Linked DNA regions of Methanothermobacter marburgensis str. Marburg. Each later gene encodes a partner of the first gene's protein in a complex. Links are inferred from orthologs where the notes say so. Each region holds a gene or a part of one and is shown in the gene's direction. Other genes may lie near its edges.

Region 1 (15,581 bases):
CAGCCCATTACCCCCATCATAAGGGGTCTTCTGCAGAACACCATCATACTCATAATAACCGTTGTGGCGGTTTCCTTCCTGATTGCAACCATACTGCAGATTGCCGCGGGCCTGGGGACAAGCATCACGGGTATCGTGAAGATAATGATTGCCGCCGCCCTCTCCTATGGTATACCCTACCTTGTTGAGGATGATGGCGCTGTTATAATGATAAAGGGGACAATAGTGTTCTTCAGTTCTCTCCTCCTCCTTGTCATACTGATACTGATCTAGTAATCTGAATAAGCGACCTCTGCAACTTAAAACTGAATAATAAGATTAGCTGACTGATCCAAAAAAATAAATGGTTATCTTCTTGAGATAACCAGCCCCGCGCCAAGGATGAATATCCCTGCCACGAGTAATCCTGCGGATGCACCTGTCTCCTGCATGGGAACCATTTTTGCTCCTGTTACCTGTTCAGGCCTTTCAGATGATTCCGTAACGTCGATGGTTGCCGTATCCTGGTTATTGCTGACATTTATATCAGGTAGATTACCCGATATGGTTGCAGTGAACTGCGCTGTTCCAGTTGCCACGGCCCTCTGGTGTACAACGAGTTTATAGACTGCGCCAGCTGGCAGGTTCCCTATAGTCCACTCACTGGTTGAAGGATTGTATGATGGATCATTGTAGATCCATGTGCCCCCATTGTCCCAGGATACCTCATGTTCAAGGTATTCAAAGGGATAATTGCTGCTCCTTGTGATGGTGACCTTCACTCCGGTTGCAGTTGATGGTAAATTGTTTGTGACTGCCACTCCCTCAAAGACCTCATCTCCAACAGAGGCGCTGTTTATAATATTTTCATCAAGATCAAGGTATTCTGCATCCACTGCAAGATCCGATGCGATCTGTACATTGTCCTCTGTTTCCTGGGCACTCACAGTCCCCAGTGCCATGAATAGCAGAGCAAGGACAAAAAATCTGTGCATTCTCACCCCCCCCTCAGTTCAGCATCGACAAAGAAAAGAAATTCGACACTCTATTTGTTTTATGTTTTTCACCGGTGATAAATGTTCTGAAAAAAATTTCAGGTGTGGGTTTTAATATGATAAAACATTGAAACTCATGGAAAATTAGCTGCTGCATTCATGAAATAAATCCAGTGGGCCGGACGAGATTCGAACTCGTGACCACCTCGGTGTGAGCGAGGTATCATACCCCTAGACCACCGGCCCCCCAGGATCCTTCAATAATCAGATGGGCCGGACGAGATTCGAACTCGTGACCACCTCGTTGTAAGCGAGGTATCATACCCCTAGACCACCGGCCCTCAGTGTGACTTTAAATTCTTACCCTATATAAAGTTTTCCGGTTATGGGGGTAATATATAAACCTTGGAGTATAACTAAGGTAGTGAATATCATTCTGAGGTTATTCTCATGTCATGCGAAGCCAGTGGAAAGATATGGTTCAACGGTGAAATGGTTGATTGGGAAGACGCCACTATACATGTACTTTCACATGTCGTGCACTATGGATCCTCAGTATTTGAGGGAATAAGGTGTTACAGGAACAGGAAAGGATCCGCCATTTTCCGTTTGCGGGAGCATGTAAGGAGGCTCTTTGATTCTGCAAAGATATACAGGATGGAGATCCCCTACACAGAGGAGCAGATATGCGATGCAATAACTGAGACCGTCCGGGAGAACGGACTCGATGAGTGCTACATAAGGCCAGTTGTCTACAGAGGGTACGGAGAGATGGGCGTTAACCCGGTTAACTGCCCTGTTGAGGTTGCCATAGCTGCCTGGGAGTGGGGGGCCTACCTGGGGGCAGAGGCCCTTGAGGTGGGTGTTGATGTGGGTGTTTCAACCTGGCGGAGGATGGCCCCAAACACCATGCCAAACCTTGCAAAGGCCGGTGGAAACTATCTGAACTCCCAGCTGGCCAAGATGGAGGCTGTTAGACATGGCTATGACGAGGCAATAATGCTGGACTACCATGGCTATGTCAGTGAGGGCAGTGGCGAGAACATATTCATCGTAACTGACGGTGAACTTCAGACCCCACCTGTATCCTCATCCCTCCTTAAGGGGATAACAAGGGATTCTGTGATGAAGATAGCCAGGGCTGAGGGTGTCCCTGTCCGTGAAGAACCTATTACAAGGGAGATGCTTTACCTTGCAGATGAAATCTTCTTCACAGGTACAGCCGCAGAGATAACCCCTGTGAGGTCCGTTGATGGTATAGAGATAGGTTCAGGTCGACGGGGGCCTGTGACAGAGATGCTGCAGAATGAGTTCTTCAGGATAATCAGGGCCGAATCAGAGGACAGCTTCGGCTGGTTAACCTACCTCTAGTATTTCAGCATTATAAGTGAAAACTTGGAAGTTATAAGTTAAAAGTTATAAGTGATTTCCATGGATGTTCTTCAGGCAATAATAATCGGAATTGTTCAGGGGCTCACAGAGTTCCTCCCAATAAGCAGCTCAGGTCACCTTGTGCTCGTACCTGAAATAATGGGTGTTAAATCCAGCCTTGCATTTGACACCCTGCTCCATGTGGGAACCCTGGTGGCTGTTGTCACCTACTTCTGGAGTGATATAGTCCACATGATAAGGTCATTCATCTCAAGTCTTACAGATATTCCCGGAGGCAATTTCAGGAATGGGATAGATGAGGATCCATATAAGAGGCTGGCCTGGATGGTCCTCATAGGTACCATCCCCGCCGGGCTTGCCGGTGTGCTATTCAAGGACTTCTTCGAATCCCTGTTCAGCAGCATAACAGCCGTTGGATTTTTCCTTATAGTAACGGGTCTTCTCCTGTGGAGTTCAGAGAGGATCAGTGCAAAGATAAGGGAAAAACTTCCTGTTGAAAAACTGGGTGTCAGGGATTCCCTCATAATAGGGGGTGCACAGGCACTGGCAATAGCCCCGGGCATATCCCGTTCCGGTGCAACCATATCTGCAGGTCTCTTCCTTGGATTTGAAAGGGAGCTTGCAGCAAGGTACAGCTTCCTTCTATCAATACCCGCCATACTGGGGGCTGCAATCATCCAGGTGAAGGATATCAGCGCAGGTATGGACCTACTGGGTGCCAGTATGATTGCAGGTTTCGTGGCATCCGCTGTATCGGGTTACATTGCAATAAAGTTCCTGTTGAAGCTCATAAGGGAAAGGGATCTCTATGTTTTCGCCTACTACTGCTTCGCATTGGGTCTCCTGATCCTCGGGGTGTCAATTCTCTGAGTTATAGGACATCCTATCCTCGTTTTTTCCCGAAAAATCACAGACGCCCAACCAGTTTCACATATACATTAAAGTCACGGCTTTCTCCTGATCCAGGGTTTCAGATCTAATTAAAGTCACAGCTCCACAGAGGCAACATGGCTGTGGAAATAGGTCCATGAAACCTGTCTCTCTGTGAATATATAGACCCACCAGGTGCTCCAGAAAACCTCAATAATGGCCGCCATTGCGAATATGATAGCGATCAGTACTATCAGGAACAGGAGCCTTTCTTTTATGGCGCCTATCAGTGGTTCTGCGGATCCTCTTGATATGGACTCCAGTATCGAAGCAATAAAAACCCTTGCGGCCTGCAGTGAGAATATACATCCCATAACCTCAAGGTGGAGGTGCACCGTACCTGCATAGATCAGAAACCCCCTGAATCCCCACGTAGATACGAGATTGTGGAGGAGCGCCCCTGATAGAACAATTACCTTCAAAACCTGAATGGTGGTTGCAAGTGTGAATATGAAAACCAGTACCTGGGTGATATTTGATACGAATATCCAGAAAGCCGTTGCGCCCAGATAGTCAATGAACTGCTCCCTGAAGCCAGGAAAAGAGGAAAAATGAACCACCATATTCCCGTTGAGAAACCCATATGGCGGTGGCATGCCAGAAGCGTCCAGAAAAAAACCTGAAATATAAAGGAGCACTGCTACCATGAGGATTGCAGGGCCCGGTATCATCCCATCCAGACCCTCCCTGCTCATGGCCAGCAGAATATCACCCCATAATCAGAGTATTGTGTTGCAGAGCTTCTCAACCCTGTTCCTTATGCTCTCAACAGATATTCCATGAAGAAGTGCCAGGAGCATTGCACCCCCAGCACCCACGCCCTCCTTGACCGAACCATTGAGGTACTCGTGAAGACCTCTGTGGGATGCCCTCTCAAAGCCGGGGTCAACTGCGTAGATATCGATTTCACCTATCTGTTCAGCGATCCTGTTTATATCTGAGGTTTCATCCTCTGCAACGAATATGGTTGTTGCAATTGCTGTGTCTGAAAAGTCGAATTCAGGATCAATTGCCTTCATGAGGGCGCATGCCGCGGTCATCTGGGTCCCCCCTGCCAGTGTTACAGGGACACTGCTTCCCATGCACATACCTGCAACGGCGGGTATCATGGGGTCACCGACTGCAGCAACAGCCCTGAATGGATCTTCACGGCAATCACCCTTTTTAAGGCCTGCGTTCCTTAGGCCCTCCATTACAACATCCCTCTTGAGATTATGGGGATTTTCAGGGAGACTTGCGCTGACCCTGAAATCAGCATCATACCCAAGGGCCGTCAGGACCCCCAGGGCGGTTGTTGTACCGGCCGGTGTGCTTTCGCCAACCACAAGGTGTTCTGTAAGTTTCGAGAGCGTACTGCCAACCATGAACCCCCTCTCATATATTCTCTCAGGATTATCCACGGCTCTTCCTGTTCTTATATCCCCCCCATGCCCTGAGTTGATGTTTATATAGGGCACGTCGGGTTTCACCGATGCCCCTGCATCCGCAACCATGAAGGGTACCTCAGCCAGTTCAAGGGAGGCCTTTGTTATAACCGCAGGTGTGGGTGCAGATTCACCCTCCACAATTGTCTGGGGTATCTCAGGAAGACACCTTGGGGCGTCATGTACTATTAGTTCAACATCAGCCGCAGGGGTGTACTCAGTCAGGTCTGGTCCGGCCCCGGCCCCTGTTATCCCCGGAATCCTTGATGTCTCGGTTGTTGCAACTGCACATATGAAGAGAGATTCCCTGTCAAGAACCCCCTCCAGGTAATCACCTGATCCATAAATCCTAAGTCCATCAAACATTTCCATTCACCTTTTCACCGATACAATAGTTATAACCGTGAATAAATAAAGTAGTTACAGTTTTGGACCAAGCACCTCAACCGGTGGTGATCAATAAAATGTTGTGTCTAGGTATAGAGGGAACCGCAGAGAAGACAGGTGTTGGTATCGTTGACGACAGTGGAAGGGTGCTCTCGCTCAGGGGCAGGCCACTCATACCTGAAAGGGGAGGCATACATCCCAGGGAGGCCGCTGAACACCACGCCCGGTGGATACCGGTGCTTGTGGAGGAAGCGCTGGAGGATGCCGGGGTGGATATGGATGAAATAGGACTCATATCATTCTCCAGAGGCCCTGGTCTGGGGCCAGCCCTCAGAACAGTTGCAACAGCCGCAAGAACCCTGGCAATTTCACTTAAAATACCAATAGTGGGTGTGAATCACTGTATAGGCCATATAGAGATAGGTAGGCTAACAACAGGTGCATCAGACCCTCTTTCACTCTATGTGAGTGGTGGGAATACCCAGGTCATCGCCTTCAACCAGGGCAGGTACAGGGTGTTCGGTGAAACCCTTGATATCGCGGTGGGAAACATGCTGGACCAGTTCGCAAGGGAGGCCGGCCTTGGTCACCCCGGGGGTCCCGTCATTGAGGGACTTGCAGCCAAGGCATCAGATTACGTGGAGCTTCCCTACAGTGTCAAGGGGATGGACATCTCATTCTCAGGGCTTTTAACGGCGGCCATAAGGAAACTGGAGGCCGGTGAAAAACTTGAGAACCTGGCGTACAGTCTGCAGGAGACAGCCTTCTCCATGCTCGTTGAGGTCAGTGAGCGTGCTCTTGCCTACACAGAAAAGGGCGAGGTCCTTCTCTGTGGGGGTGTTGCCGTTAACAGAAGGCTCCGTGAAATGATGGAGACCATGTGCAGGGAGCACGGTGTGGACTTCCATATGCCACCCCCTGAATACTGTGGTGACAACGGGGCCATGATAGCCTGGCTGGGACATCTTGTCCACAAACATCAGGGCCCCCAGAGGATAGAGGAAACATCTGTTGTGCAGCGCTACAGGACAGATGAGGTGGATGTCCCCTGGATGCGGGAGTCAGAACATGTGGTCAGACTTCAGGGAAACCTCAGGGCCAGGGGTGCCGAAGCCAATATTTACAGCGGTGAATGGATGGGAAGGCCGTGTATTGTTAAGGAAAGAATATCAAAGGGTTACAGGATCCCTGAAATCGACCATAAACTCAGATCATCCAGGACAAGGAGGGAGGCCCGCCTCATCAACCAGGCAAAGAGCGCAGGTGTACGCACACCCATACTCTTTGACGTGGATACAGAAAAGGGAACCATCATCATGGAGGAGATTGAGGGTACAAGGTTCAGGGACGCTGTTGAAAATAAGGAAATCTGTTCAAGAATCGGTGAGGCTACTGGAAAACTGCACCGTGCAGGTATAATACATGGAGACCTCACAGGGTCCAACATAATCCTCAGGGGGGATGAGGTGGTCCTCATAGACTTTGGCCTGGGCATGTTCTCGGATGAAATTGAGGACATGGGGGTGGATCTCCTTGTACTGAAAAAATCCCTGGAGAGCACACACTACCAGCTTGCATCAGACTGTTTCAGGAGCGTGCTTGATGGCTACAGGAAGTTCACAGACGCTGATATCTCATCAAAGATAGGCGAAATAGAGGCAAGGGGTAGATACACAACCAGGGACAGGGATGGGTGAGTCTTAGAAAATAAGAGAAAACCTGAAGGTGATTCCCATTGAAGGTAACATTTATAACAGGCAATAAACACAAATTATCTGAGGCAGAAAAGATCTTCCATGATACTGGAATAGAACTTGAGCATGCTGATCTGGGCTACCCTGAACTTCAGGGAACCCTTGAAGAGGTGGCCCGGTACGGTGCAGAGCATGCAGCCAGGATCATGGACGGTCCTGTTATTGTAGAGGATGCAGGACTATTTATAAGGGCCCTTAAATGGTTTCCAGGACCCTATTCTGCCTATGTACAGGATACCATTGGAAACAGAGGTATCTTAAAGCTCATGGAAAATGTTGAAGACCGCTACGCTGAGTTCAGGTCGGCTGTTGGGTTCTGCGCCCCCAAATCCGAACCCGAGGTTTTTCTAGGCGTAGTGAAAGGACGTATAGGTACTGAGGAACGTGGAACCAGGGGATTCGCATTTGACCCCCTGTTTTATCCTGAAGGTATGGATAGGAGCTTTGGAGAACTCAGTACCATCGAAAAGAACAGGTTTTCACACAGGAGCAGGGCCCTTAAGAAATTTGCACAGTGGTATACTGAAAATTATGAGGTGATTTAATGGCTCTAAAACCTGAATGGGTTGAATACTCAAACGAGGAAATCGAGGATCTCATAGTAAAGTTATACAGGGAGGGTAACTCCACAAGCAGGATAGGAATCATACTTAGGGACCAGCACGGCATACCAAGCGTTAAGGCCGTCACCGGACTCAAAATAACCCAGATACTGGAAAAACATGGTATGAATCCTGAATACCCTGAGGATCTCATGAACCTCATAAGAAAGGCTGTCAACATAAGGGACCACCTCAAGGAGCACCCCAAGGACCTCCACACAAGGAGGGGTCTGCAGATTGTTGAATCAAAGATAAGGCGCCTTGTGAAGTACTATGTGAGAGAAGGTGTCCTGCCTGAAGGATGGAGATATGACCCACAGAAAGCAGCCCTACTCGTTAAGTAAACTCCCCGACTCAATTTTAAAGAGGGGGTCAGAGGCCTCAAAACTCCTTGAGGAGCACCTGGAGAAGGGGAGCATAATACGGGTCATATCCCACAACGATGCCGACGGCCTGTCGGCCGCAGGAGTTGTTGCACGGGCCATTTCATCAAGAAACGGCCAGTTCCACATCTCCATCCTTTCAAGACTCAGGAAGGAGTTCATAAAAAAGCTTGGAAGGGAGAAGTACTCCCTCTTCTTTTTCTGTGACATGGGAAGCGCCTACCTTGAGGAGATATCAAGGCTCAAGGCCGATATCATAGTTGCCGACCATCACCAGCCCTCTGAATTTGAGGCCGATTCCAACGTTGTACACGTGAACCCCCACCTTCATGGCCTTGATGGGAGCAGGGACCTCAGCGCCTCGGGTGCAGCCTACCTGGCAACCAGGAACATCAGCAGAAATACGGGGCAGCTGGCCCTGGTTGGAGCCCTGGGCGATATGCAGTACAGTGATGGTTTCACAGGTGCAAACCGTTTCATAATGGATGAGGCGATTGAAGCAGGGGTCCTGCAGGTTCACAGCGACCTCAAACTGGCATCAAGATACACCGAGCCCCTTTACCGTTCCATTGCATACACATTCAATCCCCCTCTCCCCGGATTAACAGGGGACATTGAGGCTTCAAAAGGTTTTCTTGAGCGTATAGGAGTCTCCTATGGGATAAAATACGCTGACATCTCACCAGAGGAGAAGGACATCCTCAGGGATGAGCTATCAAGGATAAACCCCGATATATTCGGTGAGGTTTTCACTTCAAGGGAGTTTCAGCCAGCCGTTGGTGACCTGTCTGATTTTGCAGGGATTCTTGATGCCTGTGGAAAGAACCGTAAATACGGCATTGGAATAGGTCTATGCCTTGGTGAGGGTGAAGGTGCCCTTGAAGTGGGCCTTGAACTCCAGAAAAACTACCGTGAAGAGCTCATAAGGGGCCTTGCATGGATCAGGAGAGAGGGCTCCACTGTAATGGAGAATATACAGTACATTTACAGTGAGGACAGGGTCTTTAAGGGGATAATGGGGACCATAGCAAGCATATCACTCTCCCTGAAACTGCTGAACCCTGATATTCCACTCCTTGGTCTTTCAAGGATGGACCAGCATGTGAAGGTATCTGCAAGGACCACGAGACCGGCTGTTGAGAGGGGTGTTAATCTCGGGGCCGCCCTCAGGGATGCAGCATCCAGTTTTGGTGGTACAGGTGGCGGGCATGATATAGCGGCCGGTGCCATGGTACCCTACAGGGATATGGAGAGTTTCCTCCAGCTGGTGGATGAAATAACAGGTGCACAGATTAAATCGTGAGTGCTGCCATTGGTGTTGATTATGTACCTTGATGGAATCGAAGAGAAGATGTATGACGGCGAATTCGGTGAAACCATCCAGAAGAGTATGGAAGTACTGGTGGCCCTGGGTGACATCTACGGGGCTGAGAGGATGGTTGAAATATCATCTGCCCAGATCTCAGGTGTGTCCTACAAGACCATAGGAGACGCAGGCCTTGAATACCTGGAGGACCTGAGTGAGGGTGGTGCCAGGGTCAGGGTCCAGAGTACACTAAACCCTGCCGGCATGGACCTGGAGAGATGGAGGGAGATGGGTTTTTCAGAGGAATTTGCCAGGAGACAGCTCAGAATAGTGGAAGCCTACTCATCAATGGATGTTATGAACACCTGCACCTGCACCCCTTACCTCATAGGGAACGTGCCCCTCAAGGGGTCCCATATTGCATGGTCAGAGTCATCTGCGGTCTCCTATGCAAACTCGGTTCTCGGTGCCAGAACAAACAGGGAGGGCGGGCCGGGGGCCCTTGCAGCTGCAATATGTGGAAGGACACCTGAATACGGTTACCACCTTGATGAAAACAGAAAAGCCACCCTTCTGGTTGATGTGGAGTGTGACCTCTCAGGTGCAGACTACGGTGCCCTCGGTTACATTGCAGGGAGGATTGCGGGGGAGGGTGTCCCTTACTTCAAACTAAGGGGTTTGCCAGCACCCGAGGATCTGAAGGCCCTTGGAGCCGCCATGGCGTCATCAGGTGCTGTTGCACTCTACCATGTTGATGGCATAACACCTGAGTACAGGGATGCTTCCCTGGAGGAGGTGGATGAAAGGATCAGGGTGGATGCCGGTGACATATCAGAGGCCCGTGAGGAACTTTCCACCACCTCTGATAGTCCTGATTTAATCTGCCTTGGATGCCCCCACTGCTCCCTTGATGAGATAAGAAGGATAGCATCCTTTGTGGGTAAGAAGGGCGCTGACTGTGATCTCTGGGTATGCACATCTGCCGCCATAAAAAGTGCTGCGGACCGTATGGGCTACACAGATGTGATAGAGGCTGCCGGGGGGATGGTAGTATCCGACACTTGCATGGTTGTGGCTCCTGTGGAGGAACTGGGCTATGAGGTCCTTGGTGTTGACTCTGCAAAGGCAGCCAACTATGTCCCGGGTATGTGCGGCCTTGATGCGGTCTATGATGACTGGATGAATCTCCTTAAATTGTAAACTGCCTGGAATAACTGCCCGGCACTCTAACCCTTTATTTTTCTGATGGCACTTCCAAGCTGAAGCCCAATGGATGAGATATTTTCAAGGCTTATCCTGTTATAGGGCTTCACACTGTAACTTGCAAGGTTCAGTATCCCGATTATTTCCCCTGAAAACCTGATTGGAATCATTAAAATAGTTCTTATATTATTTTTACGTATTGAATCGTGTATCATGCGGTATTCGGGGGATTCAGCGGTTATATATATTACCCGCTCATCCTCAATTGATCTGCTGAAGAGGTCCGTGAATACCCCGGCCATGCACATACGGCTGAGGGTCTCGGGCAGGTTCTTCTGGACCCTGAGTTTGAGTTCCATTTCCTCTTCCATGAGGTAGATGCATCCCATTTCAAATTCAAGGGTATCTATAACCGCTTCAATTGATTTCTCAAGTATCCTGTTCTCTTCCTCATCGCTGTTTATAATCTCAGAAACCCTGTTCATTGCAAGGAGTGTTCTTATAAATTCCTCGTTCTCCCTTCTGAGCCTCTCAAGTTCAATGTACTCTGAGACCTCATCGGCAAACATTTCCACGATTTCAAGTGCCCTGGATGATATGGAGTCATCGGGTACCTCAAGTATCATGGCCCCCCTTGCCCTTTCATCTGTTATGAGGGGAACCGATAACATGAGGCCCTTATTCGAGCTCCATGAGACAGTTTCAAGTGTTTCGATGCTTCTGTATATGAAATAATCAAATTCTTCAAGTTTAATTGCTGATGGGTGGTCATAGACCCGGTTTAAACCTGATGCGTCTCTCAGGACCACTGATATCTGTTTGATATCCAGAACTCCTGCCAGTTCCTCCCTTGCAGACCCAAGAAAGTCCTCCAGGCTATCGGATGATGTCCTGAGCCTTGTGATTGTGAGGAGGACTTCAAGTTCATTCTTTGAGAATGATGAGCTTGCCATATCCTTTGCGATAATCACCCAGAAGTTATTTACAGGGCTTATAAAGAGGCTGTAGGTTCTCCTTATACCATCTCTTCCCCTGAGATCCGCCTGTATTTTACCAGGAGCATGCATTCTGCTTTCAAGAAGTATTATACTTTCCCTGTCCATGATATCCTCAAGGCTTCTGGCGCCAGGGAACATTCTCCTGAATGATTCATTGGCGACAACTATGTCAAGGAGTGTGTTCACTGTGAAAACCAGTTTATCCGGGTCATCTATTTTTCTTTCAAGTTCCAGGAGCCTGAGAAGTGTCTGGTGAATCTCCGAGGCATTCTTTATGATCTCCGGGTTCCTTGAGGTGTCGTCCCGGTACTCCACTGTCTTAACATCTGCATCCCTTGTTGGCATCCATAGTTTACTTCTGCCCACCATCCTGTAGGTCACAAGGCCCCTTGCCTCCAGGATGTGGAGGTATTTGAGTACGGTGGCCCTGCTGCGGTTTATTCCCCTGGTTATCTTATCCAGCATGCACTCCTCTGGCGGGTTCGATTCAAGGTAGGACATTATCAGCTTCTCGGTTTCAGAAAGGTTCTCCACGACCTCACCCCATTTACCTATGGTATAACCATGAATTATAATTTTATAGAAATATTTAAATATGAGTTTTTTATACTTTATTGTATAGTTATACTATAATGTTGAGGTGGTTGTATGGATTACCGTAAGATTGCAGGTGAACTCAGGGAACTCCTGCAGATGGAGGGCAGCCCCGTGGCTGTCAAACTTGTTAAGGCGGAGGAAGAAACATCAGGTCCCCGACTTGAAAAAAGGAGGCACTGCGAATTCATACAGGAGGCCAGATTAAATGGGCTAAAGGGCCATGCAACAGCAGAGGAACACCTCTGTAAGGGTGGCGCCGCCGCCATGGGCCTCTGCAGCCTTCCAGCACCTGTTGCAGATGGGAGCATGTACCACAAACTCGGAAACTACAGCACCCCTGAAGCGGCCCATGAAACCGTGAAGGCTGTGCCAATGCTAGATGAAGAATATTATGCCTCAGAGTACGCTCCACTTGAGGATGCTGACTTTGAACCCGACGTGGTTGTGCTGATACTCAAACCTGCCCAGGCACTGAGACTGAGCCAGGCATACCTCCACGAGAGGGGTGGCAGAATCACAGGGGACTACTCAGGTATACAGTCACTCTGCGCAGATGCAGTTGCTGCGGTCATCCAGAGAGGCCTTCCAAACATTACAATGGGATGCAACGGGTCAAGAAAATATGCTGGAATAAAGCCAGAGGAACTCGCAGTTGGAGTCCCTGCAGAGGAACTTGAGGGAATAGTGGATGCCCTCAGAAAATTCAGGGAGAAATGGGGGTAACCATGAGGATCAACCTCAGAGGAATAAACAGGTACGCTGCAGCCATAATCACAGACAACATCCTGAAGAATGGCCAGGAAAACATCCAGTTAATACTCAGGGAGAACTATGAAGAGATTCAAAAGGTTGCAGCCAGTTACGGAATGAATTATTCTGCTAAAAAAGGACCTGATGGTGTGGTGGTTGATATTTCACGTGGAGAGATTGAAGAGGTGGACGTCACCGGTGAAACCTGTCCTGGACCCCTTATAATCGTGGGCGAAAAACTATCATCAATGAAACAGGGGATGAGAATAAAAATAAAGTCCGAAAGTCAGGACGTTATCGATGACCTTGCGGTTTCAGCCCCTGAAATGAACGCCAGGGTGATAGAAAAATCAAAAACCCACCTTATACTTGAAAAAATAGAAAAAACTGAGAAAAAGGAATTCACAGGAAGGGACAGGGTCCTGGTTGTTCAGAGCAATGGAACAGGTAATGCGGAGAGGGCCTATGCCACATTTATATTCTCAAAGGCTGCCCTGAGCATGGGTAAGGACGTCACTGTGTTCCTTCTGATGGATGGTGTGAGCCTTGCCAGGAGGGGCGCGGCAGCAAAGGTTAAACACCCGGCCTTCCCGACCCTCAATGAACTCATGGAGGAGGTAATTGAAATGGGTGCTAAAGTTTATGTCTGCGAGATGAGCGCTCAGTTCAGGGGGCTCACAGAAGATAAAATAACAGAAGGATGTAAAATCGCCGGGGCTGCTACATTCATAACACTCCTGAGCGACCCCAGGTACGCCGTAGTGAACTTCTAGAGGTGATAGGATGTATCAGGTTATTGTGTTTGCTCTGCTACTTGCAGGGATCCCCTCAGGTTTCATAACATTCCGTATAATGGGGATGAGGATGGCACCCCACTTTGGGGTCCTCATCCTTGCGCTCATTGCAACAGGACTGAACCTTGTGATGGGTGGTGGGAATCTAATGTATCTTGCTGTGGCCCTCCAGATCCTGGCGGGTATATCAGCCTACACCCAGTTTTTCCCGGTACTCAGGGATAACTTCCAGACCGCTCCCCTATACGCATGCCATCTCAGCACCATGACCACAGCGGCGGTGCTTGCAGCTGCATCGGTCCTTGCATAACTTTAAGTCTCCTAATTTCTATTTTTTATTTCCCCATGTGGGTACCGGAAATTTAATTCTACTTTTACATCTCGCTCCAGCATATGCATTAACAGCGGATGCCATGATTAAATCATTAAATAAATTGATCACCAGATAGAAGACCATGGCAAGGTACATAGAGCACCCACTGATAAAACCAGGGACAGTCGAGGCAAGGACCTACCAGCAGTTACTGGCAGCAGACGTCCTAAGGAAGGGCAACTCAATGATAGTGGCTCCCACGGCCCTTGGAAAAACCATTGTTGCCGTTCTGGTGGCTGCAGAGAGACTGCAGAAATACAGGGGGTCCAGGGTGCTCATTTTATCACCCAGCAAACCGCTGGCCATACAGCATGAGGAGAGCTTCAGGGACTTCCTCCTCGCACCATGCACCTCACTCACAGGGAGTATAAACCCTGAGGAAAGGGTGAGGCGCTGGGATGAGTCCAGAGTCATATCTGCAACACCCCAGACAATAGAATCAGACATCCTGACCGGGAGGTACGACCTAGGCGACGTTTCACTCCTTGTATTCGATGAGTGCCACCGTGCCGTTGGTTCATACTCCTATGTCTTCCTTGCATCCAGTTACATGCAGACCGCGAAAAATCCCCTTATACTTGGATTGACAGCCTCCCCCGGTGCAGATGAGGACAAAATAAAAACCGTCTGCAGTAACCTCTTCCTCAACGAGGTGGTTGTGAAGACAGAAAAGGACCCGGACGTCAGGCCCTACCTCAAGCCCATCAGGATAGAATGGGTCAGGGTTAAGATGAAGCCTGAACTTGAGGAGATAAGGGACCTCCTGAAGAAGGTTTTAAAGACGCGACTGAAGATGCTCAAGAACCTTGGAGTTATAGAGACTGTGAGTGTGGGTAAAAGGGACCTCCTGAAGGCCAGGGGCCGTGTTCAGAACAGGATCGCGCGCTCATCAAATCCGCCAAAATCATGTTACAGGGCCATATCACTCATAGCAGCCTCAATAAATGTTGAGCACGCCCTTGAACTCCTTGAAACCCAGGGGATCCATCCACTTCACAAATACTTCACCCGACTTAAAAAGAAGAACACAAAGGCTGCCAGAAGCCTCATTATGGACCCTGACTTCACAAGGGCCATGTACCTCACCCGAAAGGCCTCTGTTTCAGGGGTTGAACACCCAAAACTTGACAGGCTCATTGAAATACTCAGAAAGGAACTTGAAGGGGGAGACTCAAGAATAATAGTTTTCACCCAGTTCCGTGACACCCTTGAGGAAATATACCAGCGCTGTGTACGTGAGGGGATAAACGCCGTTAAATTTTATGGGCAGAACAGTAGAAGCGGTGAAAAGGGCCTCACCCAGAAACAGCAACGGGATATAATCAAGTCATTCAGGATGGGAAACCACGATGTTCTCATATCAACCAGTGTGGCAGAGGAGGGAATAGATATACCCTCAGTTGACCTTGTGGTCATGTACGAGCCTGTCCCATCAGAGATAAGGATGATACAGAGGAGGGGAAGGACAGGAAGAAGAAGATCAGGAAGAATGGTGGTCCTCATGACAGAAAAGACACGGGACGAGGCCTACTATTACTCAAGTATCAGGAAGGAAAAAACCATGAAGGAAAGCCTCAGGGGGGGTTCCATGAAAATTGAACTGACGCCCCTTGGGTTTCCTGAAACTGACGGTGAAAGACCATTCATCTACGTGGATTCACGTGAGGTTAACTCAAGGGTTCTCCGGGAGCTCAGGAAGATGGGGGTGGACTTT
Region 2 (15,468 bases), 110 kb from region 1 along the record:
TGTAGAGACCCTGGGATCCACAACGATAATCTGTACAGATAAGACCGGGACCCTGACAAGGGGTGAGATGACAGTAAGAAAGATTTGGATACCCTACAGGGTCGTGGAGGTCACAGGTTCAGGCTACAGGCCAGAGGGGGAATTCCTCTGCAATGAAAAACCCGTAACCCACCGGGAGGTAAGGGAGATAAGGCTCCTCATGAGGGCGGCGTCATTCTGCAACGATGCAAAACTTGTTAGAGACGAAAAGGGCTGGCACGTGATTGGGGACACAACAGAGGGCGCACTGCTTGTGGCTGCAGAGAAGATAGGCTTTGACCTTGAGGGTGAACTTGAAAGGATGCCCAGGGTAATGGAGCTCCCCTTTGATTCAAAGCGAAAGTCGATGACCTCCATCCATCAAAAATCAGGAAAAAGGGTGGCCTACGTCAAGGGGGCCCCGAAAAAGATAATAGATTTATCCGAGAGGATATCAGTGGATGGAAGACCCAGACCACTGGACGATGATGAAAAAAGGAAGATCATAGAGATACATGACAGAATGGCCTCTGAGGGCCTCAGGGTGCTTGCATTCGCTTACAGGGAACTCCCGGAGGACCTTGAGGATTACACGCCAGAGAATGTTGAAAGGGAACTGACACTGGTTGGAATGGCTGCAATGCATGACCCGCCCAGGGAGGGTGTGAAGGAGGCTGTGAGGCAGTGCAGAACTGCAGGTATAAGGATAATAATGATAACCGGGGATTATGGGTTAACAGCCGCGGCCATAGCAAAGGAACTTGGAATCATAGAGGGCGACAGTTACAGGGTGATAAAGGGAAGGGAACTTGATGAAATGGAAGACCCTGAACTTTTAAGGATACTTTCTGAGGAGGAGAACATAATATTTGCCCGGGCAGTCCCTGAACACAAGATGAGGATAGCATCGGTCCTTGAGGGCGCCGAGGAGATAGTTGCAATGACAGGGGATGGGGTAAACGATGCCCCCGCCCTCAGAAAGGCGGATATTGGCGTTGCAATGGGTAGCGGCACCGACGTTGCAAAGGAGGCCGCTGACATAGTACTCGCCGACGACAACTTTGCAAGCATTGTAACTGCGGTGAGGGAGGGCAGGACGGTATATGAGAACATAAGAAAATTCATAACCTACATATTTTCACATGAAACCGCGGAGATAGTCCCATTTGTCCTTATGGTGCTCTTTGGAATACCCCTACCCATAACAATAATGCAGATACTTGCAATAGACCTCGGTACCGATACACTACCTGCCCTTGCCCTGGGAAGATCCCCACCTGAATCTGATGTGATGCAGAGGCCACCAAGACCGGTTAGGGAGAGACTACTTAACCTTGAGGTCCTCCTCAGGGGGTACCTGTTTACAGGATCCATTGAGGCATTCCTTGTGATGATGGCATACTTCCTTGTGCTCTCAGGAGGGGGATGGGTGCCAGGCCAGAGCCTCCCAGCAGATGACCCCCTCTACATGAGGGCCACAACTGTGGTCTTTGCAGGTATAGTGATGGCCCAGATGGGCAATCTCCTCTCATCACAGACCACCCGCTCCTCAGCACTGAAGGTGGGGCTTCTGAGGAACAGGTGGATACCTGCCGGCATGATATTTGCGGTCATTGTGATGCTGATGGTCATATATCTGCCCCTACTGCAGCCGGTTTTCGGGACACAGCCACTGAAACCGGTTGAATGGCTGATGATCATCCTCTTTGCTCCACTGGTTTTTCTTACAGATGAGGCGAGGAAGTTAATTCAGAGGAGGCTTGGCTGATCAGATATTTTTTCCTCAGAGATGAGACTGGGAACTTAATCATAATCTGGCTATCAGGACTCTTTCAGAAATTTTTTAATAATGCAAATTAGAAACGTATTGCAGAGGAGGTGCCTGAATGAGATGGATTGCACTTATGCTTTTGATGGTATTTCTTGCCGGCGCCCTTGAAGCATGCGCTGCACACGACTCAGATTCCATGAAACCCACAATCAAGAGGGGTGGATTCAGCGGATTTAAGAGTTCATCAAAGAGGCTCAAAACCGATCTTGACGATGATGATGACGATGATGGGGGCTCCAGTGGCTGGGGGCTGCTTGCAGCTATTGTAATTGTTCTGATTGTGGTGGTGGTCCTGGCATACATATTCTTCACAAGGCGTGGAACCCCATAAGGGGCAGGGTAATGTAAATGGTGCTCATAGTTGAGATAATAAGGAAACACCTCCCACGGGTTATGAGGGTCCCGGCTGCGCGGATATTCCTTCTTGCAGCAGCTGTCATCGCCTACGGAACCCTAGGTTTCCACTTCATTGAGGGCGAATCATGGACGGTCTCATTCTACTGGACCTTTGTAACCATAGGGACCGTGGGTTATGGGGACTACAGCCCATCAACACCACTGGGGATGTACTTCACCGTGACCCTCATAGTCCTGGGTATAGGGACATTTGCCATTGCAGTTGAGACACTCCTTGAATTCCTGATAAAGAGACAGCAGATGAGGCTTATGGGGCTGATAGACGTGGTTAAATCAAAACATGTGGTTATATGCGGGTGGAGTGAGAGCACACTCGAGTGTCTGAGGGAGCTCGGTGGAAGCGAGGTCTTCGTGCTCGCTGAGGATGAGGGTGTCAGGAAGACGGTCATCAAGAATGGTGCTAACTTTGTGCATGGAGACCCAACAAGGATATCTGACCTTGAAAAGGCCAATGTGAAGGGTGCACGGGCTGTTATAGTGGACATGGGGTCTGATTCAGAGACCATACACTGCATACTGGGGATAAGGAAAATCGACTCAGGTGTGAGGATAATAGCCGAGGCCGAACGCTATGAGAACATCGAGCAGATACGGATGGCCGGCGCCGACCAGGTGATCTCGCCATTTGTTATATCGGGCAGGCTTATGTCAAAAAGCATCGACGATGGCTATGAAGCCATGTTTGTACAGGACGTCCTTGCAGAGGGATCCACAAGGAGGATGGTTGAAGTCCCGGTGCCCCCTGAAAGCCCCATTGAGGGCATTTCGGTCCTTGACGCGGACATCCATGAGAGGACTGGTGTGATAGTAATCGGCGTGGGTAGGGGCGATGAACTCATAATAGACCCACCCAGGGATTACGTATTCCAGAAGGGGGATATAATCCTGGGGATAGGGAAAAACCATGAGATAGATCGCCTGATGGAATACATCGGGTCATAATCACGGAATTACGGCCATATAACAGGTATCCGCCTTAGGGGCTCAACACGCACAGAATCGTCAAGAACAGTCCGGAAGGAATATGCTATCACATTCACACCTTTAGCATGGGCTTCTTTCAGTGCATATGAAAATTCAGGGTCCATTTCAATATTTGGTGAGAAATAACGTGAATTTTCACCAAAAACCAGGAAAAGGACGCTGCTTTTATAGCCAATGGAGAGCGCAGATGCAAGCTCCTCAAGATGCCTCCTACCCCTCACTGTGGGGGCATCAGGGAAGAGTGCCACCTCACCATTTACAAGGGTACAGCCCTTAACCTCAACAAGCATTTCTTCAGTTCCTGATGAGAGAAGGAAGTCAATTCTGCTTTTTCCGAATCTGTACTCCCTTTTTTTCACCCTGAAACCACGGAATTCGTCAACAAGGCCTGATTCTATTATGCTGGCTGCGATGTCACTGTGGAAACCGGAATTCACAAGGACCCACTCATCCCCCCTTCTGAGCGCTATGACATCAAACTCGGTTTTCCTTTCTTTTCCAGTGGCTTTCCTAACTATAACATCATTTCCAGGTATAAGAAGCTCCTTTAGTCTACCTGGATCCTTAAGGTGGGCCAGCCTCCTTTCACCACCCACATCAACAACCATGGTGAACCTGTTGGGTCTTTCAAGGTATATTCCCATCAGAGGGTTATCTATGATCATGGTAACCATCCTTATATACTAATTTGACTTAAATGAATATCAATCAGTCCATGGATATGAACTGTGGGGTGTGAGAACCCGCTGTGTTGATGGATATCAATCAGTCCATGGATATGAACTGTGGGGTGTGAGAACCCGCTGTGTTGATGGATATCAATCAGTCCATGGATATGAACTATGAGGTGAGAGAATTTGCATCCAAGACCCAGCCCAATAGCAGCATCACTTTACACACTCAGAGACCTCGATGCTGACGTTATAATTCTCCATGGCCCCCATGGGTGCTGCTTCAGAACAGGAAGGCTCCTTGAAACCGACGGGGTCAGGGTGCTGACCACTGCAATGTCAGAGCAGGACTTCATATTCGGGGCCTCGGATAAACTGGCAGAGACACTCAGAAAGGCCAATGAAATGTTTTCACCTGAACTTGTGGGTGTTGTTGGAACCTGCGCCAGTATGATAATAGGCGAGGACCTCAGGGAGGCGGTCCAGAGGGCAGACATACCTGCAAGGGTTCTAACGGTTGAATCCCATGGGGGATTCGGTGAGGGTGACAACACCGAGGGGGCCATAATAGTCCTTGAGGCGGCTGCAGAGCAGGGAATAATCCCTCATGAGGAGGCCGAGAGGCAGATAGAGATGCTCAGACTTGCAACTGAGATTGAGAAGACAAGGGGAATGGCACAGGGCGACTACATACGCCCCTCATATGGTGATGATAAGGATGAGGTGGCATTAAGGGTCATTGAGGCCATAAAGGATGGTGAAAGAGTTGCATTTGTGCTTAACGCCAAGAAGGAGACATCATATCTCTTTGCAGATCCTCTGAAACTTCCATTTCACTCAGTAAACCCTGATAACCACCCTCTTATAATCGCGAATCTTGACAGGAACACGGGTCTTCCAAGGATACGCAGACATGCAGTGAACATACTTGCGGAAATAGAGGATGCAGGCAACCGTGTTGATTACATAACAGGGGGCCTCGACGAATACCCGGTAACGGGTGAAAGGGCAGCGGAGATACTGAGGGATGAGAAAATAGAATTTGCAGTTGTATCCGGTGTTCCCCATGCCCTGCCTGTTGAGGAACTGGAACTGGAATCCGTAGCCGTTACAGACGGGCCGAGGCTCGTGGAACCACTAAGAAAGCTAGGATACACCCATGTGGTGGCTGAACTGGATGCACATGCAAGGACCCTGGGACAGAGCACTACCGTCGCATCAGACTTTGGAGATGCCCTGAGGCGAAACATTGAGAAGGTGATTTAATTGGCTGAAACCGTTGGAATGATACTCTGCGGAGGATTTGGAAAGAGACTGAGACCCTTAACCGAGAAGATACCCAAACCACTCATAGAAATAAAAGAGGGCTACACCATCCTGGATAAACAGCTCTTTGACCTCAAAAATGCAGGTATAAAGAAGACCTACCTCCTCACAGGGTTCCTTGGAGATAAGATAGAGGAGAGGTATGGTGATGAGTACAAGGGCCTTAAACTGGAATATGTGAGGGAGGAGAAACCCCTGGGAACACTCAACGCAATAAGGATTGGTATGGAGGCCATAGATGGAGATAAACAGTGCATAATACGTAACGGGGATGTGGTGGCAGACCTGAACATAAGGAAGATGATACACCTTGGGGAGATGTCCGATTACCCCCTCACTATCTTCATAACCAAGATGCAGTCACCCTATGGTATAGTGGAACTCAGCGGGGACAAGATAATCAGCTTCAGGGAAAAACCCCTCCTTGACTATTACATAAATGCAGGTGTGTACTTCTCCAAGGGGCAGCTGGACTTCGGGGACTTCGAGTCAGGTGATATTGAGAAAACACTCTTCCCGCTCATGGCCAGTGAAAACAAACTCGGCTACTACCGGGAGGACGGCCTCTTCTGGATGGCAATAGACACATCCAAGGAGCTGGAGGAGATACGCAAGGAGTACCGCAACAGGGAGGACAAGCCCTGGGGCTATGAGAAGGTACTCATAAACACGGAGAAGTACCTCACAAAGGAGTTATTTATAAGGGAGGGCTACAGGACATCCTTCCACTACCATGAGAAGAAGGATGAGACCATGTACATAATATCTGGCTCAGGGTACATCGAATTCCAGGACAGGAAGGAGTACTTCAGCAAGAACGACACCATCAGAATTGAGCCCGGTGAGAGGCATTCAATCGTGGCAATGGAGAACACGGTACTCCATGAGGTATCAACGCCACACCTTGATGACACCGTCAGGGTGAAGGACTACTATACCAGGTGATCCATTGATAGCCATCATAGATTATGGGAGCGGGAACCTCCGGAGCATTTCCAACGCCTTCAGGAAGATAGGGGCCGATGTTCAGGTAACATCAAGTCCAGAATCCATCAATGACTCAGACGCCTTTGTGCTTCCAGGGGTGGGGGCCTTTGGAAGTGCAATGGATAAACTTGAGAATTTAAGGGACCCAATAATCAGGAACATAGAGGATGGTAAACCCTTCCTGGGCATATGCCTGGGACTCCAGGTCCTCCTATCTGAGAGTCAGGAATCACCGGGTGTCAGGGGACTTGATGTGATACCCGGCAGGGTGGTGAGGATACCACCTGGAAATAAGGTGCCACATATGGGCTGGAACCAGCTGGTTTCCAGGAGGGACTCCCCACTCCTTGAAGGCGTGGAGGATGAGTACTTCTACTTTGTCCACTCATACCATGCAGAACCGGCAGACGACGTTGTGGCGGCAACAACCGAGTATGGTATTGAGATGACAGCGGCCATTGAGGCAGATAACGTATATGCAACCCAGTTCCACCCTGAAAAGAGCGGTGAGGCGGGACTGGATATCCTGAGAAACTTCAGGGAAATAATCAGGGGGTAAATTTTAATGGACATAGAGGGATTTGTAAGGCGCAACATAGACCACATGGACGAGGAATCCCTGCGAAGCATCTTGGCGGATCGTATACGGGAATTCAAGGATATAGACACCGAGAGGTCCCTGAGGATGGCTGATGCGGTGATATATGAGGTGAGAAATACACTGGGGACGGATGGCTTGGATGATGGATTGCGGGAGATAATATCATATCCCCTCGCCGGTGTTGGAATGGGCGAGATGGGTGTGGGATCCCGGGGAGAGGGGGACTTCTTTGTCCACAGGAAAATCGCTGATATAGTATCAAGCACAGAAACCGGGGCATTCATAAATCCCGAGGCCCAGGATGATGGCGGTGTTGTAAGGACAGACACCGATAAGGGGGAGGTCTACATAACAACCGCCGTTGATGGCATCCACTCCAGGCTCAGCGAGTACCCCTTCCTGGGGGGCTTCCATGTTACAAGGGCCGCCCTGAGGGATGTCTGCGTCATGGGATCCAGGCCAGTTGCACTCATAAGCGACCTGCACCTAGCAGATGATGGGGATGTTGGCAAACTCTTTGACTTCACAGCGGGTGTAGCGGCGGTCTCTGAACTGGTTGATGTACCTGTGGTTGCAGGGAGCACATTGAGGGTTGGTGGTGACATGGTCCTCGGTGACAGGCTCGTGAGTGCGGTGGGTGCCATTGGAGTTTCAGGGACACCCCCAACGGCTAGGAAGAGGGCCGAGCCAGGTGACGTTGTACTCCTTACAGAAGGCTCAGGAGGGGGTACCATCACAACAGCTGCCATCTACCATGGACTCTTTGATGTTGTATGGGAGACCCTTGATGTGAACTTCATAAGGGCATCCGGGGCCATAATGGAGGCAGGGCTCCTTGAGGTGATCCATGCAATGACCGATGTCACAAATGGCGGGCTCAGGGGCGATGCCCATGAGATATCATCAACCACCGGAGTGGGCCTTGAATTCGATGCCGAGGCTGTGAGGTCAATGGTAAACCCAAGGGTACTTGAAATGCTTGAGGATCTTGAAATTGACCCCCTGGGGGTGTCAATTGACTCCCTCATGATAATAGCACCTGAAGATGTCTCCAAGGATATCATAAGGGCAGTTGAAGGTGCAGGTGTCCCCATAGCCGAGGTGGGAAGGGTCACCGATTCAGGTGTTCCCCTCCTCATAGGGGATGGTGTGATGAAGGAGCTCAGACCCCTCTTCCGTGAGGCCGCCTACACACAGATAAAGAAGATGGTTGGTGACGAAACACCCCAGGACTTTGATGAGATGAAGAGGAAGGTTGAGGAGGCCGCAAGGAGGGCCATAGAGAAGAAGGACATGGTCGTTAAACTCATAGGGAAGTGAATGGTGTCCATATGGATGATGGGGGCTACATATCAACCCTGGACGCGGTCCTTGGACTTGCAGTGGTCTTCATACTGACGGCATCAGTTCTTAACACAGGCACAGCTCCTGTGGATGACACCCTGGAAGCTTCAGATGTCCTTGATGCAATGGCATCATACCCTGCAGATAAACCGCTGCTTGAGGAACTTGCAGAGTCCCCTAATTCCACACTGGCATCAGGGTTCCTCAACGGGACCCTTGAGGGGATGAACTACAATCTGACCATGGATAATGGTTCAGGAGAGGTTACAGTTGCCTCCCGCGGTTCAATGGGGGATGCAGAAGACATAGGTACCGCTGTGGCCTGCCGGGGCACTGTGATCTTCAGGCTTTATGTGTGGAGATGACTGCTGGCATGGAAAAATATTAATAGTTGATTGCCCAATCTTTTATTGATCTCATTTTGCCCTGATAGTGTAGCGGATATCACGTAGGACTGCGGATCCTATTACCCGGGTTCAAGTCCCGGTCAGGGCATCCATTTTCAGTTTTGAAGGGATTTAGGGGCCTTCAAATATTTCTCATCATGTCATGATGGTTCACTGACACTTTAACTGCAGTATGACTTCCCCATGATTCAGCATCATGAACACATTAAAACTTTATCCAATGCACTCCAATCTAATAACTGGAGGTGTGCTTGTCATGGGGAACTACTTCAACCCTGAAATAGAGACCATGGAACGGGAGGACCTGGACGCCCTCGTGGAGGAGAGGATAAGGTATACCGTGAGCTATGCCTACGAGAACTCCCCATTCTACAGTAAATGGTTCAGGAAAAACGGTATCAGGCCCTCAGACATAAGGAGCCATGAGGACCTCAGGGAGCTCCCGATAATAACCGGTGAAACCGTTAGGGAAAACCAGCCCCCTGAAAGGGATGACTTCGAATTCAGATGCGCCCCATTGGAGGACATATACACCATACATGAGACCAGCGGTACAAGCGGAAGGCCGAAGTCATTTTTCCTCACATGGGGGGACTGGCAGAGGTACGCCGAGAAGTACGCAAGGTCATTCGTGTCCCAGGGATTTGAGAGGGGTGACAGGGTGGTTGTATGTGCCTCCTATGGCATGAATGTGGGTGCAAATACCATGACCCTGGCAGCACAGAAGATAGGGATGACCATAATCCCTGAGGGCAAATGCACCTTTCCTGTGAGGATAATAGAGAGCTACCGTCCCACAGGTATAGTTGCAAGCATATTCAAACTGCTGAGGCTCGCGAGGCGCATGAAGGAACAGGGCCTTGATCCCAGGGAGTCAAGTATAAGGAGACTGGTTGCAGGCGGCGAAAGCTTCGCACCCGAATCAAGGGAGTACGTGGAGGAAGTATGGGGCGTTGAAGTCTACAACACCTATGGAAGCACCGAGGGAACCATGTGCGGAGAATGCCACATCAAGGAGGGCCTGCATGTCCCTGAGGACCTGGTGCACCTGGACGTCTATGATCCAGCCATGAGGGACTTTGTTGATGATGGGGAGTGCGGCAGAATAGTCCTCACAACCCTTCTTCCTGTCGGTGAGAAAACGGGGACCCTCCTCCTCAACTATGACACCGAGGACACCACGGTTGTAATCTCAAGGGATAGGTGCAAATGTGGAAGGACCCATATGAGGATAATGAACCCTGAAAGGGAGGCCGAGACCTTCTGGGTGGCAGGGCACCCCTTCAACAGGGTCGATGTTGAGGCAGCGGTGTTCCAGAGGGAGAATATGGATTATCTAACAGGTGAATACGAGGCCTTCCTCTATGGCGATGAGGATGAGGGGCCAATAACAATGAGGGTGTCACTGGAGTGTGAGGACCCTGAAAACTGTGCCATGGATATAGTAAGGGAGAACTTTATAAGGGCCTTCTTCAAATATAAGAGAGAACTCTACGAGGCATATACAGAGGGCATTTTTGAGATACTGTTCAACTTCACAGGTCCCGGGGAGCTTGAATTCTACAGGGTCAAGGGAAGACCAAAACGCATAGTTGATAGAAGATAACGCTGGATAGAATTCAATTTCAGCCTAGGCTTTGGGGTACAATCATGCTTAACGCAGAAACCTACGTCACATCAACAGAGGGGATCGGTGGAAGGATCCGGGTGCATAACAGGGACTTCCAGGTTGAGGAATTACCGCTCATGGAGCCAAGCGGAAGCGGGCCCAACACCTGGATATGGATGGAGAAGGAGGACAGAACAACCCTGGACGTCCTTCTGGACATTGCAAGGGAACTGCACCTGGACCGAAGGAGAATGGGATTCGCAGGGATGAAGGACAGGAACGCGGTAACCAGGCAGTGGATATGCGTCAGCAACACAGACCCCGAGGACGTTAAGGGAATAGAGGATAGAATAAGGAATGTCAGATTCCTCAAGGTCACATCCAATGAAAAAAAGCTCAGAATGGGCCAGCTAAGGGGTAACAGATTCAGGATTCTCATAAGGGGCCCTGAAGCTGATGACCCCCTTGAGAAGACCCGGGAGACCCTGGCTGAGCTTCAGGAGAAGGGTGTTCCAAATTACTATGGATGGCAGCGATTCGGAAGCCCCAGGGCAATCACACACCTCGTTGGCAGGGCACTGGTGCATGGTGATGTGAAGGGTGCGGTGGACACCTACATTGGAAACCCAATTGAGGGGGAATCCGAGCTTGTATCCCGGGCGAGACGGGCATATGATATGGGGGACCTTGAGGGTGCATATGAACTCATGCCGGCCTCCCTCAGGTATGAGAGGATGATGCTCAGGGTTCTCATCAGGGATCTCGGAAAGGGAGAACTCTCTGAAAAGTCCTATATAACCGCGGTACATGCACTTCCAAAGCCCCTCAAGAGGATGTTTGTCCATGCATACCAGTCCTACCTATTCAACAGGGTGGTCAGTGAGAGGGCGGCTCTTGGCATAAACAGCTACCTTGAGGGTGACATCATCATAGACAATGAGCAGCACATAATCCATGACCCGGATCCACGGGAGGTGGAGGAGATGATCATCAACTTTGAGGCACACCCAACAGCGCCACTCTACGGTAGCAAGGTGCCACTGGCAGATGGAAAACCCGGTGAGATCGAGAGGAGGATACTGGAGGAGGAGGGTGTTTCACTCCCTGACTTCAACTCCATAGAGGTCCCTAAGCTTGGGAGTCATGGCATGAGGAGGGCCATAAGGTTCAGGATATGGGATGTTTCGGCCGCCCTAAACCCTGAGGGAATCAAAGTGGAGTTTTCAATACCGAAGGGATGCTATGCAACCTCTGTTTTAAGGGAGATAATGAAGAAGGACGTTGCCTGAAGTGTTAGATCTTATGGAGATGGTTAATTTGGAGATCAGCTGCAGAATCATTTCAAGGGGAAGGGGAAAGGGTCCTGTGATCATTTCAGATAAGCCCCTGAGTTTCCTTGGCGGTGTTGACCCAGGGACAGGTACCGTTATTGACCCCCGGCACCCCCTGCACGGCAGAAGCATGAGCGGAAAGGTCCTTGTGATACCTGGTGGTAAGGGTTCAACGGTTGGATCCTATGTCATATTCCAGATGTCAAAGAATGGAACGGCGCCAGCAGCCATAATATGTTCAAATGCAGAGCCAATAATCGCCACTGGAGCCATAATGGCAGGGATACCCATGGTTGACAGGCCAGAGGCCGATCTTTTTCAAATCCTAGAAGATTCATTGGAGGTTGAGGTGGACGCGGTTGAGGGGAAAATCAGGGTCTAGGGGGTTACACCCACCATAGAGGATCATGATTCAATGGCGGATCTCAGGACGCTACCTGAAGCCCCGCCAAGTATCCCGAGACTTACATCCCCTGCAAGGGCGTAGATGAGTATTGAGAGGATGGCCGCATTCATTGACCCGGTTTTAAGGTAAACAATCAGGATATTTATCAATCCCACGGCGGCCCCCATGATGGCCCCATTGAGGGCACCGCCTGGATACTCACTATCTGCAATGTAACCACATACCACTGCCGCCACGATTATTGAGAGTATACCTGTGAATGATGGAATCACAAATCTGAATACGGGTCCAAGGGCTGCTGTTATTAATATGCCTGCAGCAACTGCCTTCCAGCTGAATCTCAATTCCATTACTGATCACCCACAGATAATTGAATTTGCAGCGATATATAATAGCAGGATGTATTCTGATGATGACTGTCCTGCTTCATCCTCAATCAATTTAACACCTATATTGTTGGGTTGGGTTCAACAGGTGGAACCACTGGTGGCTTTATGGGTTTGCCCGGTGGTTCTATGGGTTTTGGTTCTGGAACAGGCCCCGGGGATGTTGAATTATTTGCACCGGCATTTTTAGCTGCATCTGAGTCATTAATATTTTTTCTGACATCCCGAATATCCTGTGCAGAGTTCAGAGCGCTTCTCTGGAAGTATGACCTGTAAATCAGTATCGCCACAATTGAAATAACGATCACACCCCCAGAGGAGGATGTACTCGGCTGCACCCTGCCCTTCTTCATCAACAAGGAATGAGATAAGAGCCGTAATATCACCCCCTCTCATATATTAAATAGGTTCCAATCAAAATATATAATTTTCTTGAGTTTCATATTATTATAACAGGTGTTCCAATGAGATTCGCGGTAAAGGGGGAACTTGTGGACCTTGAATCAGGGGATCATGAGAGAAGATACATTCTGATCGATAACGGAAAAATAGCGTCTGTTGAGAGACACGTAAAAGGCGTTGATGTGGTTGATGCCTCAGACAGCTTCATTTTACCAGGGTTCATAGACCTCCATGTGCATATCATGGAGGATGGATTCAGGGTGGAGAGCAAACTTGAGGATCCCCTCTCACTTTACTTTTACAGGGCACTTGAGAACATGAGGAAAACACTCCATGCGGGTGTTACAACGGTAAGGGATGCGGGGCTGGCTGATCTGGGCGTCAGAATGGCATCTGAATCCCACATGATCCAGTCACCCCGCATGCAGATAAGTGTCACACCCCTATCAGTGACCGGAGGACACTTTGACTTCCACACCCGCTCAGGGATGAACATTGAGCGAACATACCCTGGTCTTCCCTCAGGTATCTGTGATGGCGTCCCTGATGTGCGGAAAAAGACCCGTGAAGTACTCAGGGCAGGTGCAGATGTTGTGAAGGTCATGGCAACCGGTGGTGTTATGAGCAGCACGGATTCACCATCGGACACACAGTTCACGGTTAAAGAACTCGCTGCAGTGGTGGAGGAGGCATCATTCAGAGGAAAAAGGGTGATGGTCCATGCACATGGACTTCAGGGGATAAAAAACTCCCTGAGGGCGGGTGTGCATTCTGTTGAACATGGTACATACATCGATGAAAGAACAGCAGCTGAGATGTCTGAACGGGGTGTATACCTTGTACCAACATTCCTTGTGACACGCCTTAACTGCAGAAGGGCAATGCGTGGTGAACTCCAGGAATACAGCAGAAAGGACGCCATTGAAGTCGCCAGGGTCCACAGGGACAACATGGAAACAGCCCATGAAAAGGGGGTTAGGATGGTCATGGGACCGATTCAGGGGTTATTGAACATGGCAGGAATCTCATGGAACTTTTTTATCTCACAGAAATCGGAATGGAGCCACTGGAAGCATTGAGGGCTGGAACTGTGCATGCAGCAGAGTGCATGGGTTGGGAAGACCGTATAGGAACTTTGGATAGGGGTAAGATCGCGGATATTGTTATAACCGGTGTCGATCCGGTGGATGAGATTGAAAAACTTTCAGACCCCGGGAATATTCAGTGGGTTATACGGGATGGCGTGATCTACAGGTCCCCGGACGACTGATATCTGCTTACTGTGAAGGTGTCCTGGATGAAGAGGATAACGATACGTATAGGTGGAATGGGGTGCGCAGCATGCGCCCTCAAGATAGAGGACTCACTTAAGAAGCTTGAGGGAGTATCTGATGCCGTAGTTAACCTTGTGGAGGGCAGGGTCTCTGTTGAATATGACCCTGAAACTGTGGGGCTCCCATCAATGGAGGCCGCCATAGAGGAAGCGGGTTACAGCGTCATCAATGAACACCTGACTGTTCTTGTAGGGGGTATGAGCTGTGCAATGTGTGCCCAGAGGATAGAATCAGCCCTGAAGGAACTTGAGGGTGTAAGTGATGCAACGGTCAACCTTGCAGCCGAAAAGGCATACATAGCCTACAACCCATCCCTTGCATCAGCAGAGGATTTCAGGAGGACCATTGAGGACCTCGGCTATGAATTCATGGGAACAGAGGGTGATGAGGAGATTCAGGAGGACCAGGGTCCAAAGTTGAGAAGAATAGCTGTGGGGTTTGGTGTTTCACTGCCACTCATGGCCATGATGTACCTTGGCATACACCCACCGGTAAATGAGGGCTTCTTCATGCTCCTGGTCTCTGTGGTACCATTTGCATATGTATCAGGACCAATATTCAGGGGTGCACTGCGGTCCCTGAGATCAGGAACACTTGACATGGATGTTATGTACTCTATGGGTATAGGGGTGGCTTTCCTTTCAAGTTTACTTGGCACCGTGGGGGTTCTCCCATCGAGTTTCATGTTCTATGAGACAGCTCTGATGCTGGCATCCTTCCTGACACTTGGAAGGTACCTGGAGGCAAGGGCAAAGGGAAAGACATCAGGGGCGATAAGGAGGCTCATGGAACTCCAGCCTGACACCGCCACCATCCTCAGGGATGGAGATGAGGTTGAGGTCAGAGCAGATGAGCTGGTTGAAGGCGACGAGGTTGTTGTGAGGCCAGGTGACAGGATACCTGCGGATGGTCGGGTTCTGGATGGAGAATCCTATGTTGATGAATCCATGATCACGGGGGAACCGCTCCCTGTACTTAAAACCAGGGGATCTGAGGTTATCGCAGGGACCATAAACACCGATGGGGTACTTAGGTTCAAGGTTGAGCGAACAGGTGATGAAACGTTCCTTTCAAGGATCATAGGGCTGGTTGATGAGGCCCAGGCATCAAAGCCACCGGTTCAGAGGATCGCCGACAGGGCAGTGTCCTATTTCATACCATCTGTCCTCATGGTTGCACTGGCAGCATTTCTATACTGGTACCTTGTTGAGGGGGCCGGTCTTTTAATATCGGTCACGGTCCTGATCTCGGTACTCGTTGTGGCCTGTCCCTGCGCCCTTGGACTTGCAACACCAACTGCGGTGACTGTTGGCATAGGAAGGGGGGCTGAACTTGGAATACTCATAAAGAAGGGCGAGGCACTTGAGGTTGCAGGTAGAATATCTTGCGTACTCTTTGATAAGACAGGCACACT

The links.
Region 2: the proteins of MTBMA_RS00045 (region 1) and MTBMA_RS00555 are in contact, whole or in part, in a crystal structure (PDB 7CNS), measured with the Thermococcus kodakarensis proteins. The link is inferred for Methanothermobacter marburgensis str. Marburg from one-to-one orthologs. Residues at the interface, in WP_011250200.1 of Thermococcus kodakarensis: Ile25, Ala28, Leu29, Ile32, Tyr33, Ala47, Gly48, Asn53, Ile54, Ala57, Glu60, Phe61, Leu62, Tyr99, Ser128, Glu129, Ser130, Asn145, Arg146, Glu147, Gly148, Gly149, Pro150, Ser151, Leu153, Tyr164, Leu201, Gly202, Asn203, Gly227; in WP_011250199.1 of Thermococcus kodakarensis: Arg6, Lys7, Ile8, Leu27, Gly28, Thr38, Arg58, Gly59, Lys60, Gly61, Ser62, Thr63, Val64, Ser66, Tyr67, Val68, Tyr70, Ala71, Lys74, Glu86, Ala87, Glu88, Thr89, Ile90, Ala92, Thr93, Ile96, Ile97.

Annotation. Positions count from the first base shown.
Region 1 is NC_014408.1:3,483-19,063, reverse strand. Bases 8,315-11,261 are described here. They hold MTBMA_RS00045 (aconitase X catalytic domain-containing protein), read left to right. Parts: upstream 8,315-9,170; coding sequence 9,171-10,352; downstream 10,353-11,261. Other genes in these bases: MTBMA_RS00040 (GAF domain-containing protein), read right to left, coding at 10,379-11,261; MTBMA_RS00050 (single-stranded-DNA-specific exonuclease RecJ), read left to right, coding at 8,315-9,149. Outside these bases: MTBMA_RS00105 (restriction endonuclease), read left to right, coding at 1-273; MTBMA_RS00100 (DUF11 domain-containing protein), read right to left, coding at 348-974; ilvE (branched-chain-amino-acid transaminase), read left to right, coding at 1,425-2,345; undecaprenyl-diphosphatase UppP, read left to right, coding at 2,406-3,236; MTBMA_RS00075 (hypothetical protein), read right to left, coding at 3,353-3,991; nicotinate mononucleotide-dependent phosphoribosyltransferase CobT, read right to left, coding at 4,016-5,086; MTBMA_RS00065 (bifunctional N(6)-L-threonylcarbamoyladenine synthase/serine/threonine protein kinase), read left to right, coding at 5,185-6,804; MTBMA_RS00060 (XTP/dITP diphosphatase), read left to right, coding at 6,843-7,406; MTBMA_RS00055 (30S ribosomal protein S15), read left to right, coding at 7,406-7,807; more of MTBMA_RS00050, read left to right, coding at 7,773-8,314; more of MTBMA_RS00040, read right to left, coding at 11,262-11,887; MTBMA_RS00035 (DUF169 domain-containing protein), read left to right, coding at 12,002-12,673; MTBMA_RS00030 (DsrE family protein), read left to right, coding at 12,676-13,473; MTBMA_RS00025 (DUF5400 domain-containing protein), read left to right, coding at 13,484-13,804; MTBMA_RS00020 (DEAD/DEAH box helicase), read left to right, coding at 13,950-15,581. UniProt on the Methanocaldococcus jannaschii protein: Component of a hydro-lyase that catalyzes the dehydration of mevalonate 5-phosphate (MVA5P) to form trans-anhydromevalonate 5-phosphate (tAHMP).
Region 2 is NC_014408.1:104,321-119,788, forward strand. The notes cover bases 10,372-13,205. They hold MTBMA_RS00555 (DUF126 domain-containing protein), read left to right. Parts: upstream 10,372-11,503; coding sequence 11,504-11,908; downstream 11,909-13,205. Other genes in these bases: truD (tRNA pseudouridine(13) synthase TruD), read left to right, coding at 10,372-11,484; MTBMA_RS00560 (DUF5518 domain-containing protein), read right to left, coding at 11,932-12,282; MTBMA_RS09295 (hypothetical protein), read right to left, coding at 12,381-12,671. Outside these bases: MTBMA_RS00495 (cation-translocating P-type ATPase), read left to right, coding at 1-1,786; MTBMA_RS00500 (hypothetical protein), read left to right, coding at 1,905-2,180; MTBMA_RS00505 (potassium channel family protein), read left to right, coding at 2,198-3,208; DNA/RNA nuclease SfsA, read right to left, coding at 3,217-3,915; cfbD (Ni-sirohydrochlorin a,c-diamide reductive cyclase catalytic subunit), read left to right, coding at 4,108-5,187; MTBMA_RS00520 (sugar phosphate nucleotidyltransferase), read left to right, coding at 5,188-6,192; imidazole glycerol phosphate synthase subunit HisH, read left to right, coding at 6,197-6,793; MTBMA_RS00530 (AIR synthase-related protein), read left to right, coding at 6,800-8,155; MTBMA_RS00535 (hypothetical protein), read left to right, coding at 8,167-8,544; ftsA (coenzyme F390 synthetase), read left to right, coding at 8,807-10,192; more of truD, read left to right, coding at 10,237-10,371; MTBMA_RS00575 (heavy metal translocating P-type ATPase), read left to right, coding at 14,018-15,468. UniProt on the Methanocaldococcus jannaschii protein: Component of a hydro-lyase that catalyzes the dehydration of mevalonate 5-phosphate (MVA5P) to form trans-anhydromevalonate 5-phosphate (tAHMP).